2 regions of the Streptomyces sp. CAI-85 genome follow, and region 2 is predicted to be linked to the other one. Evidence: riboswitches for the same ligand, from Rfam matches in the RefSeq annotation. Region 2 holds a riboswitch; the other holds the start of a gene.
The links. Region 2 has a riboswitch for cyclic di-AMP ahead of G6W55_RS27330 (transglycosylase SLT domain-containing protein). Riboswitches for the same ligand answer to the same signal wherever they lie in the genome.
Positions count from the first base shown of each region.

Region 1 (7,591 bases), on a different contig from region 2:
CGCGCTGCCCGCCGTGGCGCCGCAGCTACGGTCCCTGCGCCGCCGGGCCGGTCTCACGCTGGAGGCCGCCGCCCGGTCCGCCTCGATGTCACCGGCCCATCTGTCCCGGCTGGAGACGGGCCGCCGCCAGCCCTCGCTGCCGATGCTGCTCGCGCTCGCCCGCGTCTACGGTACGACGGTCTCGGAGCTGCTCGGGGAACGGGTCGCCGACCAGGACGCCGTCGTCCGCGCCGCGGACATGGAACCGACCCGGGCCGGCGGCTGGACCTACTGGCAGTCCGGCGCGCCCGGCCGGGGGATGCAGGCCCTGCGGGTGCGTGTGCCGCACGGCTCGCAGGGCGACATCGTGCGCGTCCACCCGGGGGAGGAGTGGCTGCACGTCCTGCGGGGGCGGCTGCGGCTGCGCCTCGGGGACACCGCGCATCTGCTCGGGCCGGGGGACAGCGCGCACTTCGACTCGCTGACCCCGCACCGTCTCGCCGCCGAGGACTCCGACGGCGTCGACCTGCTGTTCGTCCACACCCTGTTGCAGAGCCCCACGGCCACGCTGTGCCTGGGGCCCGCCCCTGGAGACCTTGGAGAGACACCATGAGCGACACGGAGGAACGGCTGCCGCGCGGCATCTGGATCCGGCTGATCATCTACATCGCGGTGGGGCACGTCCTCGCGGCGTTCATCTGGCTGCTGTTCGAGGTCGGGGCCAACCAGTAGGGGGTCCGCCGCCGCCGGTGGTCAGTCGAGCAGGCGCTCGCGCAGCAGCTCCCGGGTCGCGGCGGTGAGCCCGAGGCCCTGTTCCAGATAGGTGTCGACCCCGCCCCAGGTCGCCTCGACGGTGTCGAACGCCGCCGCGAGATACTCCGCGCGGGCGTCGAAGAGCGGGCTGAGCAGCTCCATCACCTCGGGGGTGTAGGCCGAGGACGCGGAGCCGCTGCGGTGCACCTTGTAGCGGCGGTGCTTGGCGTTGGACTCCAGGTAGTCGCCGACGATCGCGTCGCGCTCCACGCCGACGGCGAGCAGCGTCACCGCCACCGACAGACCCGCGCGGTCCTTGCCGGCCGCGCAGTGCATCAGGGCCGGGACGCTGTCCTCCGCGAGCGCGTGCAGCACCCGGGAGTGCTCGGCCGTGCGCTCGACGACGATCGTGCGGTAGGACGCGATCATGCGGTCCGCGGCCTTGCCGTCGCCGAGGATCCCGCGGAGCTGGTCGAGATCGCCGTCGCGGACCATCTTCCAGAACTCCGCGCCGTCCGCCGGATCCGACAGCGGCAGATTCACATTGCGCACACCCGGCAGCTCGACGTCCGGGCCCTCCAGCTTCTGGTCCGCCGCGTTGCGGAAGTCGAAGATCGTGTGCAGGCCCAGGGAGGCGAGGAACGCCGAGTCCTCCTCGGTCGCGTGCGCGAGGTGACCGCTGCGGAACAGCACGCCGTGCCGCACCCGCCGTCCGTCCACCGTCGGCAGACCGCCCACGTCACGGAAATTGCGCACACCGGCCAGCTCGGGCTCGGTCGACGGGATCTGCTGCGTCACGGGGGCTCCCTCCCGGTCGGGCGCCGCCGGCGCGGCTCGTGATGGCCGACGGGACCTTCATGACCATACGACATGGATTCCCCGGGCAACGGGTTGGCCAGGGGCGTTGCCATGACATCGTCACGCATTCGATTATGTTGATCCTTGATCGCACCTGTTCGAATCAGTGGGGGTTTTTGATGCCCGAGACCGCGAAGCCCGAGACCGCGAAGCCCGGGGTCACGAGGTCCGGTGCCGTGCGGCCCGAGACCGCCGCGGACGGCCGCACCTGGCTCCTCTCGGGGCCCACCAGCAGCTACGCCCTCCACCTCACCGGCTCCGACGAACTGATCCATCTGCACTGGGGCCCGCGGATCGCGCTCGCCGACGCCGAGGCCCTCGCCGCCGTACCGCTCCAGGGCCGTGCCTCCTTCGAGTCCCACCTCGACGGCCGTGAGGAGTACCCGGTCGAGGGCGGCCCCCGCTTCGTACGGCCCGCCCTGTCCGTGCGCACGGCCGGACGGCGCGGCACCGAGTGGACCTTCGAGGGCCATGACACCGCGGGCGAGGCGGGCGACGAACTGCGGCTGCGCTTCCGGGACGGCGGCCTGTCGGTCACCCTGCACTACCGGATGCGCGGCGACGTCGTGGAACGCTGGGCGACCCTGCGCAACGACGGCGGCGCACCCCAGGAACTGCTGCGCGCCGACTCCGCCACCTGGACCCTGCCCGAGCGCGACGGCTGGCGGCTGTCCCAGCTCCACGGCCGCTGGGCCGCCGAGTCCCGGCTGGTCCGGGCCCCGCTCACCTACGGCGAGAAGGTCATCGGCAGCCGCCGCGGTCACACCGGCCACCAGCATCTGCCCTGGGTGGCGCTCGACACCGACGCCACCGAGGAGCGCGGCGAGGTCTACGGCTGTGCCCTCGGCTGGTCCGGCTCCTGGCGCATCGCCGTCGCACAACTCCCGGACGCGCGCGTGCAGATCACCGGCGGCGCCGGCCACGACGACTCCGGCCTGCTGTCGCTCGCCGCGGGGGAGTCCTTCACCACGCCCCTCTTCGCGGGGCTGTGGAGCGACGGCGGCTTCGGCGGCGCCAGCCGCACCTGGCACGCCTACCAGCGCGCCCATGTCGTCCCGGACGCGGAGCGGGACCGTCCGGTGCTGTTCAACTCCTGGGAGGCCACCTTCTTCGACATCTCCGAGGAGCAGCAGGCCGCCCTGGCCCGGCGCGCCGCGGAGATCGGCGTGGAGCTGTTCGTCGTCGACGACGGCTGGTTCGGGGCCCGCACCAGCGACCGGGCCGGGCTCGGCGACTGGCGGCCCAACCCCGAGCGCTTCCCGCACGGCCTCAAGCCGCTCGCCGACCGGGTGCATGCCCTCGGCATGCGGTTCGGGATCTGGGTCGAGCCCGAGATGGTCAACCCGGACAGCGATCTGTACCGGGCGCACCCCGACTGGGTGCAGTTCCAACCGGGACGAAAGCGGACGGAGTTCCGCAATCAGCTCATGCTGAACCTCGCCCGCGAGGACGTCCAGGAATACCTGTGGGACCAGCTCGACGGACTGCTCTCCAGCGCGCCCATCGACTATGTGAAGTGGGACTTCAACCGCTGCTTCACCGACGCGGGCTGGCCGGACGACCCCTATCCGCAGCGCCTGTGGGTCGACCACGTCAGGGCGCTGTACGCCCTGCTCGACCGGCTGCGGGCCGCCCACCCCGGGGTCGCCTTCGAGTCCTGCTCGGGCGGCGGCGGGCGGATCGACCTCGGGATCATGAGCCGTACCGACCAGGTGTGGACCTCCGACAACACCGACCCGCTGGACCGGCTCGGCATCCAGCACGGCTTCAGCCAGATCCACCCCGCCCGGGTGATGGCCGCCTGGGTCACCGACAGCCCCAACGCCCAGCTCAACGGCCGGGTCAGCTCTCTGCGGTTCCGGTTCGTGAGCGCCATGGCCGGGGTGCTCGGGATCGGCGGGGACCTCTCCGAGTGGAGCGCGGAGGAGCTGGCCGAGGCCCGGCGCTGGGTGGACCTCTACAAGGAGATCAGGCCCGTCGTGCAGCGGGGCGACCTGTACCGGCTGCGCCCGCCGACGGGCGGACTCAGTGCCGTGCAGTACGTGCGCGGCGACGAGAGCGTCGTCCTCGCCTGGCTCCAGGCGCAGCGCTACGGCGAACCCGTCCCGGCGCTGCGGCTGCGCGGACTCGACCCGGCAGCGACGTACGAATGCCGCGAAACGGGCGAAGTGCACCGAGGTGCGGTGCTGCTGCACCACGGACTGCGGACCGGGCTGAGCGGTGACCTCGATGCGGCGGTTATCCGACTGCGTCGCATCTAGGCGTTCTGTCCGAATTGAAATCCTTCATTCCAACTCGCTCTGGAATAAAGGAACCTGGAGCACTGTCACGTGAGCAGCGTCATACCGTGACCGTGCGTCGCCCGTCATGTTCACGTAATTCACATGCTTTTCCAGGGTGTTAAGGGAAAAAGGGGCCATTCGAAACACGGAGTGTCACCGGGAAATATCCCTGCGGATCAAGAGAAATGCGTCAACGGCACAACCTCTGCTTGTCCCTGTGCGTCGCGGTCGCCTACGTTCCAGACCAATCCGGACGGACGCCTCATCCTGCCGCCGTCCGGGGACCGCACACTCACCCGTGCACGGCAGGAGCGGGGGACCCACAGGCACAACCGCCTGTTCCGGTCCCGGAACAGGCTTGGGGTAAAGCCGTGCCTCGGCACGGCCGGACATCTCCAGTCCGCACCCGACAGCTCACCTCGCAGGCGCCGGAGAGGAATGCGCCATGCCCGCGAAGGGTAAGCACCGCCGTCCGAAGTCCCAGCGATTCACCCGCTCCATCGCCGCCGCCGGAACCGGCGGAGCCGCTCTCGCCCTCCCGCTCCTGGGGGCCACGGGTGCCCACGCGGCCCCCACCCAGTCCGCCTCGGCGTCCGTTCCGGAACAGGCCGTGGCGAAGACCGTGGAACGGGTCGCGGAGAAGACCGCGCAGGCGGCTCCGGTGGCACACAAGTCGGGCAAGTCGGGCGCGAAGCACAGCACGTACACCGTCCGCTCCGGCGACTACCTCTCGCGGATCGCCGACGAGCAGGGTGTCGACGGCGGCTGGCAGCGGCTGTACCAGGACAACCGGCGGGCCGTCGGCGACAACCCCTCGCTGATCCACCCGGGCCTGAAGCTGTCGATCGGCAAGAAGGCCGCGTCCTCCGCCCCCACCACCGCGCCCAAGTCGTCCGAGGCGCGTGGGTCGGCGCAGTCGGCCGAGCCCGTGCAGCCCTCGAAGCCGGCGCAGAAGTCGCAGCCCGCGCAGTCCTCGTCGTCCGCCGGCTCCTCGGACTCCCAGGCGTCGGCCTCGCAGCCGAGCACCCCGGCCGCCGAGAACTCCACCACCGCCTCCTCCGGGTTCAGCCTGCCGGTGGCCGGCGCCACGGTCGGTACGCCGTACCGGATGTCGGGCAGCATGTGGTCCAGCGGCTACCACACCGGTGTCGACTTCGTCGTCCCGACGGGCACCTCCCTCAAGGCCGTCGCGGCGGGCACCGTCGTCTCCGCCGGCTGGGGCGGCGCGTACGGCAACCAGGTCGTCATCAAGCTGAACGACGGCCACTACGCCCAGTACGCCCACCTGTCCTCGCTCTCCGTCTCGGCCGGCCAGACCGTGACCGCGGGCCAGCAGGTCGGCCTCTCGGGTGCCACCGGCAACGTGACCGGACCGCACCTGCACTTCGAGATCCGCACCACGCCGAACTACGGCTCGGACGTGGACCCGGTCGCCTACCTCCGCTCGCACGGAGTCTCGGTCGGCTGACCGGTCGACCGCCCCCGCACCAGCGCTTCCCGAGGCGCCCTGACAGGCCCTGACGCGCCGTCGAAGGCCGGACCCCGCTCCCGGGGTCCGGCCTTCGACGTACCGCGGGACGTTATTCCCCGGTTGGCCAACTCTTTAGGAGTGGCTTATCTCACCGTCCGTCAACCCCTGCCTACGGTCGCGTAAGTCACATTAGAAGGTGAATCATGATCTGCCGTGGCAGACGATTCGAAGAATGACAACAGATCAGTGATCGGGTCGTACGTGGCGGTGGGGGACAGCTTCACCGAGGGCGTCGGCGACCCTGGCCCCGACGGGGCGTTCGTCGGCTGGGCCGACCGGTTCGCGGTACTCCTCGCGGACCGCCGACCCGAGGGCGACTTCCGATACGCGAACCTGGCCGTGCGCGGCAAGCTGCTCGACCAGATCATGGAGGACCAGCTTCCGCAGGCCGTGGACCTCGCGCCCGACCTCGTGTCCTTCTGCGCCGGCGGCAACGACATCCTGCGGCCCGGCACCGACCCCGACGAGGTCGCCGAGCGCTTCGAGCGGGCGGTCGCGGCACTCACCGCCGTGTCCGGCACGGTCCTGGTGACCACCGGCTTCGACACCCGTGGCGTCCCCGTGCTCAAGCATCTGCGCGGCAAGATCGCCACCTACAACGGGCACGTCCGCGCCGTCGCCGACCGCTACGGCTGCCCGGTGCTCGACCTGTGGTCCCTGCGGTCCGTGCAGGACCGCCGGGCCTGGGACGGCGACCGACTCCATCTCTCCCCGGAGGGCCACACGCGTGTGGCGCTGCGCGCCGGGCAGGTCCTCGGCCTGGAGGTGCCGGCCGACCCGGAGCAGCCCTGGCCGCAGCTCCCGCCGCGCGGCACCCTCGAGATCCGCCGGGACGACGTCCACTGGGCGCGCGAGTACCTGGTGCCGTGGATCGGACGGCGGCTGCGCGGGGAGTCCTCGGGCGACCATGTGACCGCCAAGGGCACGCTCTCCCCCGACGACATCCGGACCCGGATCTCGGCGGTGGCGTGACCGAGCGGGACGGGGCGGCCGGCCGGCGCCGTAGGTACGACGAGTACGACCGGCCGCTCCACCAGTGAGGTGATCGGACGGGAGTGGTGCGCGGGCGCGCGCGGGTCCGGGTGCTGGGATGACCGCACATCACCCGCCCCGTCCGCCCCTCCGAAGGACCGGTTCCGTATGCGCCCCACCCGTACGCCCGTCGCCGCGGCCCTCGTCACCCTCCTCGCCCTAGGGCTGCCGGCCGTCACCGCGCCCGTCGCCGCCGCCTCGCCCGCCCGGCCCGCCGCCGCGCGCGTCGACCCCGCCCCCGCCACCATCACCGTGACCGGCGAGGGCAGCGCCACCGCCCCGCCCGACGTCGCGGTCGTCGCCGTGGCCGTGGAGGCGACCGGCGCCACCTCGCAGGCCGCGCTCGACGCGCAGAACACCGCGGCCGGCGCCCTGCTGACCGCCGTCCGCGCCCAGGGCGTCGCCGAACGGGACGTCCGCACGGACACCATCTCCCTCCAGCCCGTCTACGACACGGAGGGCGGCAGCACCCGGCTCAAGGGCTACCAGGCCGCCCAGTCCTTCTCCGTGAAGGTCCGTGAGGTGGAGCGGACCGGGGCCGTCCTCCAGTCGATCACCGACGCCACCGGCGACGCGGGCCGGATCAACGCCGTCGCCTTCGAGGTCTCCGACCCGGTCCCGCTCCAGGCCCGCGCCCGCGAGGCCGCCCACGACGACGCCCGCGCCAAGGCCGAGCAGCTCGCCCGCCTCAGCGGCCATGAACTGGGCCGCCTGGTCTCCCTCAGCGAGGACTCCGCCGGCTACCCGCGCCCCACCGCGCAGTTCGCGGACGCGGCGGGCGCGGCCGTACCGACCGCCCCCGGCGAGATCCGCGCGACGGCGACGGTCACGGCCGTCTACGAGGTGTCCTGACCCCTGGTCCGCAGCCGGGCCCCCGGCCCGACGCCGCCCTCGGTGGGCGGCTCGGCCGGGGGCTCTCTGCGTGTCCGACCGCTCAACGTCTCGGGGGACAGGGAGAGTTCCCGGGCCAGGGCCTCGTCCACCCACGCCTGGGCCCGGGTGCGGGACAGGGTGCCGCCGTAGGACGTGAGCTGGACGGCGAGGCCGTCGAGCAGGGCGGTCAGCCGCAGGGCCGTGCCCGACGGGTCGGGGCAGTGGAACTCCCGCGCGGCCACGCCCTCCGCTATCACCTCGGTGAGCGCGGCCTTCCACGCGA
Region 1 covers NZ_JAANNX010000012.1:162,241-169,831, reverse strand. The annotation lists gene G6W55_RS17155 (helix-turn-helix domain-containing protein) at 1-592, shown strand, start outside; gene G6W55_RS17150 (DUF6126 family protein) at 589-711, shown strand; gene G6W55_RS17145 (tyrosine-protein phosphatase) at 733-1,530, opposite strand; gene G6W55_RS17140 (alpha-galactosidase) at 1,710-3,851, shown strand; cyclic di-AMP (ydaO/yuaA leader) riboswitch at 4,156-4,313, shown strand; gene G6W55_RS17135 (M23 family metallopeptidase) at 4,318-5,340, shown strand; gene G6W55_RS17130 (SGNH/GDSL hydrolase family protein) at 5,590-6,375, shown strand; gene G6W55_RS17125 (SIMPL domain-containing protein) at 6,544-7,287, shown strand; gene G6W55_RS17120 (TetR family transcriptional regulator C-terminal domain-containing protein) at 7,272-7,591, opposite strand, start outside.
Region 1: it holds a riboswitch for cyclic di-AMP, as region 2 does, so the genes downstream of both, G6W55_RS17135 (M23 family metallopeptidase) here and G6W55_RS27330 (transglycosylase SLT domain-containing protein) in region 2, are expected to answer to the same signal.

Region 2 (7,591 bases):
CCGTGACGTCCGCCGCGCCCTGCTCCTTCAGCACCCGGGCCGCGTCGCCGGTGTCCGGTGTGGTGACGACCAGACGGCCGCGCGCGCCCGCCGCGAGGTCGGCCACCGCGCCCTGGGTGATCAGCCGGCCCCGGGCCATCACCGCGGCGTGCGTGCACACCTGCTCGATCTCGTCGAGGAGGTGGGAGGAGAGGAAGACGGTCGTGCCGTCCGAGGCCAGCTCCCTGACCAGGGCGCGGATCTCCCGCATGCCCTGCGGGTCGAGTCCGTTGGTCGGTTCGTCGAGGACGAGCAGCCGGCGGGGCCTGAGCAGGGCGGCGGCCAGGCCGAGCCGTTGTTTCATGCCGAGCGAGTACGCCTTGGCCTTCTTCCCGGCCGCCGCCGTCAGCCCGACCCGGTCCAGCGCCGCCGCGACCCGGGTCCGCCGGGTGCGCGGGTCGGCGGTCGGGTCGGCGGCGTCCAGGCGCAGGAGGTTGTCGCGGCCGGAGAGGAAGCCGTAGAGGGCCGGGCCCTCGATGAGGGCGCCGACCTGGGGCAGGACCCGGCGCGCGGCCCGGGGCATGGGCTGCCCCAGGACGCGCGCCGAGCCGGCGGTGGGCTCGATCAGCCCCATCAGCATGCGGATGGTGGTGGTCTTGCCGGAGCCGTTGGGGCCGAGGAAGCCGAAGACGCTGCCCGCCGGAATGGCGAGGTCCAGGCGGTCCACGGCGAGCTGGCCGCCGCGGTACCGCTTGGTGAGGCCACGGGTGCGAATGACGTCACCGCCGTCACCGCCGTCGCCCTCATGGGCCTCGTCGTTCGGCTCCCCCATCAGCCCCTCACTTCGCCGAGTCGGCGGCCTTGACCAGGGCGTCCTTGGTGACGGCGCCGACGTAGACCGTGCCGTCGTCCGTGACCAGGGCGTTGATCAGACGGGTGGAGAAGACGGTGCCGGAGCCGAACTTGCCGTTCACCTTGTCGCCGAAGGAGCCGAGGAAGCCGCTGAGCGCGCCGCCGGCCTCGGAGCCGAGTTCGGAGTTCAGCTCGGAGTCCGAGGGGACGCCCTCGCCGCCGGTCTCGATGACGGCCACCGAGGTCCAGCCCTCGCCGACGACCTTGTGGCCGCCCTCGGGACCGCCCGGCTCGCCGGTGAGGTCGCCGCCGCCGGGCAGCGGGGACCCGCCGAGGTCCTCCGGTGCCGCCTCGACGTCGTCCGCCTCGGTGACCTTGGCGCCCTTGGGCGGGGTGAAGTCGAAGGTGGACGCGGCCGGCTTGGCGAAGCTGACCTGGGTGAAGCCCGCGTCCACGACGGCGGAGCCGCCGCTCGCCGGGGTGAGCGTGAACTTCAGCGGCAGGCCCGTCTTCGCGTCCACCGCGATGCTGATCGCGCCGACCGTGGACCCGGACTGCCTGGGCTTGATCACCAGGCGGTAGGCGTCGCGGCCGGCCACGTGGACCGTGCCGTCGACGGTGACCGACGTGGTGTCGTCGACCGCCTTGAGCGCTTCCTCGGTGAGGCCCTCGGGCGTGGCCGGACGCTTCTCCTCCGCCTTTCCGCTCTCCTCGGTGGTGGAGTGGTAGACCTCGTTGGAGGCGCTGTCGTACCCCCACAGGTCCTTGCCGTCGTGGATGACGCTGTACTCGGACGCGTCCTCCAGGAGGGAGAGCTTCTGGCGGTCCGGGCCGTCGGTGGCGACGCGCAGGGTGTGGGTGCCCGAGGCGAGTTCGGTGAGCTTGGCGGACGGGTCGGCGGACGATCCGTCGCCGCCGCCGGTGGCACCGGAGAGCAGTCCGCTCTCCAGTCCGCCGAGGTCGGGCAGGCCCAGGTCGGTGGTGATCTTCACGGTGCCGGACAACTGCTCGACGTCCGACGCGGCGATCTTGTCGATGAGCTGCTGTGCGGTGATCTTCGGCAGGTCGGGGTCGCCGGAGTCGGCGAGCGCCGGGACCAGCCCGATCGTCGCCGCCGCCACGCCCACCACGGTGACCGGGACGACGTACCGCACGGCCTTGCGCCGCCCGACGCGCAGGTCGTCTGCCTCCCCGGCGGTCGTGTTGTCGTCGGTTGCGTTCGGTGCCATGTGTGCCTTACCTCCGTCGTCGGCGGCGGCCGGTCTCTCACGTGCGAACGTCCCCACCCCGAGCCGCCATTCTCACCCGAATCGGTGAGGAGTGGTGTTTTCCGTGATGTCCATCTGACCAAATCGGAGCCGACGAAGCGTCACCCCGAGGACTCAACTCCGTGTACGCCTCCGGTATGACACCCGGGGGCGGTGGCCCGCCCGGACCCGTAGGGGTCGCGCGACGACACGGCAGGGACGGAAGCGGAGGGGGGGCCGCGGGAGAGGGGTACGGCGGTTCAGCCCGCCCGGTGCACCACCGCGTCGCACAGCTCCGTCAGCGCGGACTTCGCGTCGCACTCGGGGAGCGGGGCCAGCGCGGCGCGCGCCTCCTTGGCGTAGCGCACGGTGTCCCGGCGGGCCTGCTCCAGCGCCGGGTGGTCGCGCAGCGCGGCGACCGCCTCGGCGAGCCGGGCGTCGTCGGTGAGGTCGGAGTCGAGCAGCTCGCACAGCGCGACGTCCTCGGGGAGCCCCTGCCGGGCGGCGCGCTCCCGCAGCCGCAGCACCGGCAGCGTGGGCACGCCCTCGCGCAGGTCGGTGCCGGGCGTCTTGCCGGACTCGTGGGAGGCGGAGGCGATGTCCAGGACGTCGTCCGCCAACTGGAAGGCGACGCCGAGCCGCTCGCCGTACTGGGTGAGCACGTCGACGACCGTGTCGTCGGCGCCGGACATCATCGCGCCGAAGCGGCAGGACACCGCGACCAGCGAGCCGGTCTTGCCGCCGAGCACGTCGAGGTAGTGCTCGACCGGGTCCCGTCCGTCGACCGGTCCCGCGGTCTCCAGGATCTGGCCCGTGACGAGCCGCTCGAACGCCTCGGCCTGGACCCGTACGGCCTCGGGGCCGAGGTCGGCCAGGATGTGCGAGGCCCGCGCGAAGAGGAAGTCGCCGGTGAGGACGGCGAGGGAGTTGCCCCAGCGGGCGTTGGCGCTGGGCACCCCGCGCCGTACGGCCGCCTCGTCCATGACGTCGTCGTGGTACAGGGTCGCCAGATGGGTCAGCTCGACCACCACGGCGGACGGCACGACCCCCGGCGCGTACGGGTCGCCGAAGCGCGCCGCGAGCATCACGAGCAGCGGACGGAACCGCTTCCCGCCGGCCCGCAGGAGGTGCTGTGCGGCCTCCGTGATGAACGGAACCTCGCTCTTGGTGGCCTCGAGCAAGCCTTCCTCGACAGCCGCCAGTCCGGCCTGGACATCGGCTTCCAGAGCCTGGTCCCGCACGCTCAGCCCGAACGGCTCGACGACGGTCACGAGGGGTCTCCTGTCTGCTGGTGTCTACGGGCGATTACGCGGTTTGTCGATAGGTCTCTGCGCTCACTCAAGTCAGCGTATCCGGTCACGTTTCGATCACCGATAGCCCCCACGTCCGCCCGGGCCCGAATGCACTCGCCCGGGAGGTGCCCTGCTCAGGGCGGGCGGTGTCGGATCACGACCGATATGTTTCTGATCAGGCGATATGAAGAGACATTCACCGCAAATCCAAGGTGGGCAATACGGGGGAATGCGGAAGCCCGGCAAGGCCGTGACCCTTTACGCAGAGCATGGGCTTATTGCCCGTTTCACCCCTCTTGTGGATGCCGGTGAGTTGGCTCACTCCCCCCGATCCGGCCCTGCGGGGCGACACCCTGCGGGTACCCCCCGACTCCTCGTGCCACTCAGGCGAGTTGAGGCTTTGCGATCACAAAGGATCAAGCACCCCATAGAGCACTGATCAAGGTCAATAGGGCCGAACTGTGAATTGGCCTCTTGTTCCGGACATGTGCTCTCGCATACGTTCCCGGCCTGTCGGGCGGAACGCCGAATCCTGCCGCCGCCCGGCACCCACCGAGAACTCATGGCAGGAGCGGGGGAACCAGGTAAGTCGCCCTACCGAAATGTCCACGAAAACGGACACAACGGTACGGCTCGGGGTGAAGTCGCGTCCGTCCGGACGCGGCCGGGCAGCTCCCGCCCGAACCCGACAGCTCACCTCGCAGGCGCCGGAGAGGAACCTCGTCATGCCCGCTGCCGCTCAGCACCGCCGTACCCGCCGCACCCGTATCGCCCGCACCCTCGCCGTGGCCGCCGCCGGCGCCGGTGTGCTCGCCCTGCCGCTGGTCGGCGCGAGCACCGCGTCCGCCGCCACCTCGGCCGGCAACACGAGCACCACCGTCGCCGGGTACCCCAACAACCTGGACGGCTGGATCCGCGAATCCCTCGCGATCATGGCCGAGAAGCGCATCCCGGGCAGCTACAACGGCATCCACCGCAACATCATCCGCGAGTCGTCGGGCAACCCGGCCGCCATCAACCTGTGGGACTCCAACGCGGCCAAGGGCACCCCGTCCAAGGGCCTGCTCCAGGTGATCGACCCGACCTTCACCGCGTACCACGTGGCCGGGACCTCGTTCGACCCGTTCGACCCGGTCGCCAACATCACCGCCGCCTGCAACTACGCGGCCGCGCGCTACGGCTCGATCGACAACGTGTTCGGCGCGTACTGAGCCGACCCCCGGATTTCGGAGGCCGGTCAGGGATAGAGACGTTCGAGGACGACGGCCACGCCGTCGTCCTCGTTCGACGTCGTCACCTCGTCGGCCAGCGCCTTCAGCTCGGGGTGCGCGTTGGCCATCGCCACGCCGTGACCGGCCCACACGAACATCGGGATGTCGTTGGGCATGTCCCCGAAGGCAACGGTCTCCTCCGGGCCCACCCCGAGGTGCTCGGCGGCCAGCGCCAGGCCCGTCGCCTTGGTGATCCCGCACGGCTGGAGCTCCACCGTGCCGGGCCCCGACATGGTGACCGTGGCGAGCGAGCCCACCACCGAGCGGGCCGTCGCCGCCAACTCGTCGTCGGACAGGGCCGGATGGCGCAGCAGCACCTTGCTGATCGGCTCGCACCACAGGTCGTCCCGGGAGGCGACCCGCAGCGCCGGCAGGGTCGGGTGCGGCATCTCGTAGCCGGGCTCGATGAGGGTGAGCCCGTCGACGCCGTCCTGGTCGACGGCCGCGTACACCTGCCCGACCTCGGCCTCGATCTTGCCGAGCGCGGTCTCGGCCAACTCCCGGTCCAGGGTGACCGACCAGAGCAGACGGTTCGCGCCGGCGTCGTACAACTGCGCGCCCTGGCCGCACACCGCGAGCCCCCTGCTGTGCAGCCGGTCGAGCAACGGCCGTACGCGGGGCGCCGGTCGGCCCGTCACGACCAGATGGCGTGCGCCGGCGGCCGCCACCCGCGCGAGCGCGTCGAGCGACCGGTCGGAGAAGGTGTCGTCGCCGCGGAGCAGCGTGCCGTCCAGGTCGGTGGCGATGAGGGAGTACGCGGTGCGCGCGGCATATGCGAGGGGTGCGGCCATGATCAGAGAATACGTATCCCGCACCCGTCGGACTCGACGCGAACCGGACGTCGGCCAAGTCCGGTCCGCTTCTGCCAACTCCCCTTCCACAGTTGACCGGAGAAGCCCACGGTGCCGGTCCAGGGCCCCGGAACCGGTTTCGGCGCATCGTCGGGTACAGACCGGTTAAAGCCTTCTGCACCGGTTGGCAACAACATGCTCCGCTACCTACCGCACGCCCGGTGTGGAGCGGTACCGTCCAGGTGTCCAGGGGGGACTTGATCGGGGGGTCAGGTTGAGCAGTGGGCGCATTCGTGTGCTGGGTCCGCGGGATCTCGGCGAGGGGGAACGGGAACGCTGGCGCGCCCTGCGGGCCGCCTCGACCGCGCCCCGCAACCCGTTCATGGAACCGGAGTTCACCGACGCCGTCGGCCTGGTGCGGCCGCGCGCTCGGGTCGCGGTGGTGTACGAGGGGCGGGAGCCGGTCGGCTTCCTGCCCCATGAGCGCGGGCGCCTCGGCCGCGGCCAGGCCCTCGCCTACGGCGTCTCCGACGCGCAGGGCGCCGTACTGGCCCCGGGCCTCGGGCTGAACGCCGACGAACTGATGCGGGCCGCCTCCCTGTCCAGCTTCGCCTTCGACAACCTGGAGGCGGAACAGGGGCTGCTGGTGCCGCACGCGGCCGCCGAGTACACCGCCTATGTCATCGACGTCGAGAAGGGCTACGAGACGTACGAGTCCGTGCTGCGGGCCCAGTCTCCGAAGTTCCTCAAGACGACCCTCGCCAAGGAGCGCAGGCTCGGCCGGCAGGTCGGGGAGCTGCGGTTCGTGTTCGACGAACGCGATCCGGCGGCGCTGCGCACGCTCATGGCGTGGAAGTCCGCCCAGTACCGCAGGACCGGGCGGCGCGACCGGTTCGCACAGCCCTGGATCACCCGGCTCGTGCACACCCTGCACGAGACGCGCGCGCCGGAGTGCTCCGGCACGCTGTCCGTCCTGTACGCCGGGGACCGGCCGATCGCCGCGCACTTCGGGCTGCGGTCGTCGACCGTGCTGGCGTGCTGGTTCCCCTCGTACGACACGGAGTTCGCGAAGTACTCGCCGGGTCTGGTGCTGCATCTGCGGATGGCGGAGGCGGCGGCCGGCGCGGGCATCGGCCTGCTCGACCTGGGGCGGGGCGCGGCCGAGTACAAGGACTCGCTGAAGACCGGGGAGATCCCCGTGTTCGAGGGGGCGTGGACGCGTCCGGGGGTGGGCGCCGCGCTCTACTGGCTCGGCCGTGAACCGTCCCGGCGGGCGCACCACTTCGTACGCAGCCGGCCGCGGCTCGCGGCGACGGCGGCCCGGGTGCTGAAGGGGGCGGGGCGGCTGCGGCGGTCGTGACGGTCGGGGCGGTGACGGTGTTCGCGAACCAGGGGGGTTCATGTTCCGTGCGAGACGTGTACATGTCCGTGTGCCCGTGAGGGTGCAGGAGGAGATCGACCGGTTCCTCGGGATCGGGGCGGTGCAGATCGCCGAACTCGAACTGGGCGGCACGGGCTCGCTGCGGCCCGGCCCCGGCAGCCCGCCCGTCACGCACGGCGAGGTGTTCGTGCTGGTCAGGCGGGGCGGTCGGCCGGTGGGCACGCTGCTCGGGCGGGTGCCCGAGGGGGCCGATCCGAAGGCGGTGCTCCTCGCCCTGGCCGCCCGCGAGCACGGCGGCGGGCCGGTCGCGAGCGTCTCCGCGCTCACGGTGCCCTCCGTCACCGTCGTCGTCGCCACCCGGGAACGGTCCGGACAGCTCGCCCACGCGCTGGACTCGCTGCTCGCCCAGGACCACCCGGACTTCGAGATCGTCGTCGTGGACAACGCGCCCGTGACGGACGCGACCCGGGACCTCGTCGCCCACAAGTACGCCGAGCGCGTGCGGTACGTGACCGAGCCCGTGCCCGGCCTCGCCGTCGCGCACAACCGGGGCGTCGCGGCGGCCCGGGGCGAGGTGATCGCCTTCACCGACGACGACGTGGTCGCCGACCCGCGCTGGCTCACCGAACTCACCGCGCCCTTCGCCGCCGACCCCGGCCTCGGCTGTGCCACCGGGCTGATCCTGCCGGCCCGGCTGCGCACCCCGGCCCAGGTGCTCCTGGAGAGCCACGGCGGTTTCGCGAAGGGCTTCACCGCCCGCACCTACGACCCGTACGAC
Region 2 covers NZ_JAANNX010000036.1:14,540-22,130, forward strand. The annotation lists gene G6W55_RS27315 (ABC transporter ATP-binding protein) at 1-811, opposite strand, end outside; gene G6W55_RS27320 (outer-membrane lipoprotein carrier protein LolA) at 819-2,060, opposite strand; gene G6W55_RS27325 (polyprenyl synthetase family protein) at 2,339-3,349, opposite strand; cyclic di-AMP (ydaO/yuaA leader) riboswitch at 3,884-4,092, shown strand; gene G6W55_RS27330 (transglycosylase SLT domain-containing protein) at 4,096-4,581, shown strand; gene G6W55_RS27335 (HAD family hydrolase) at 4,608-5,432, opposite strand; gene G6W55_RS27340 (GNAT family N-acetyltransferase) at 5,728-6,792, shown strand; gene G6W55_RS27345 (glycosyltransferase) at 6,914-7,591, shown strand, end outside.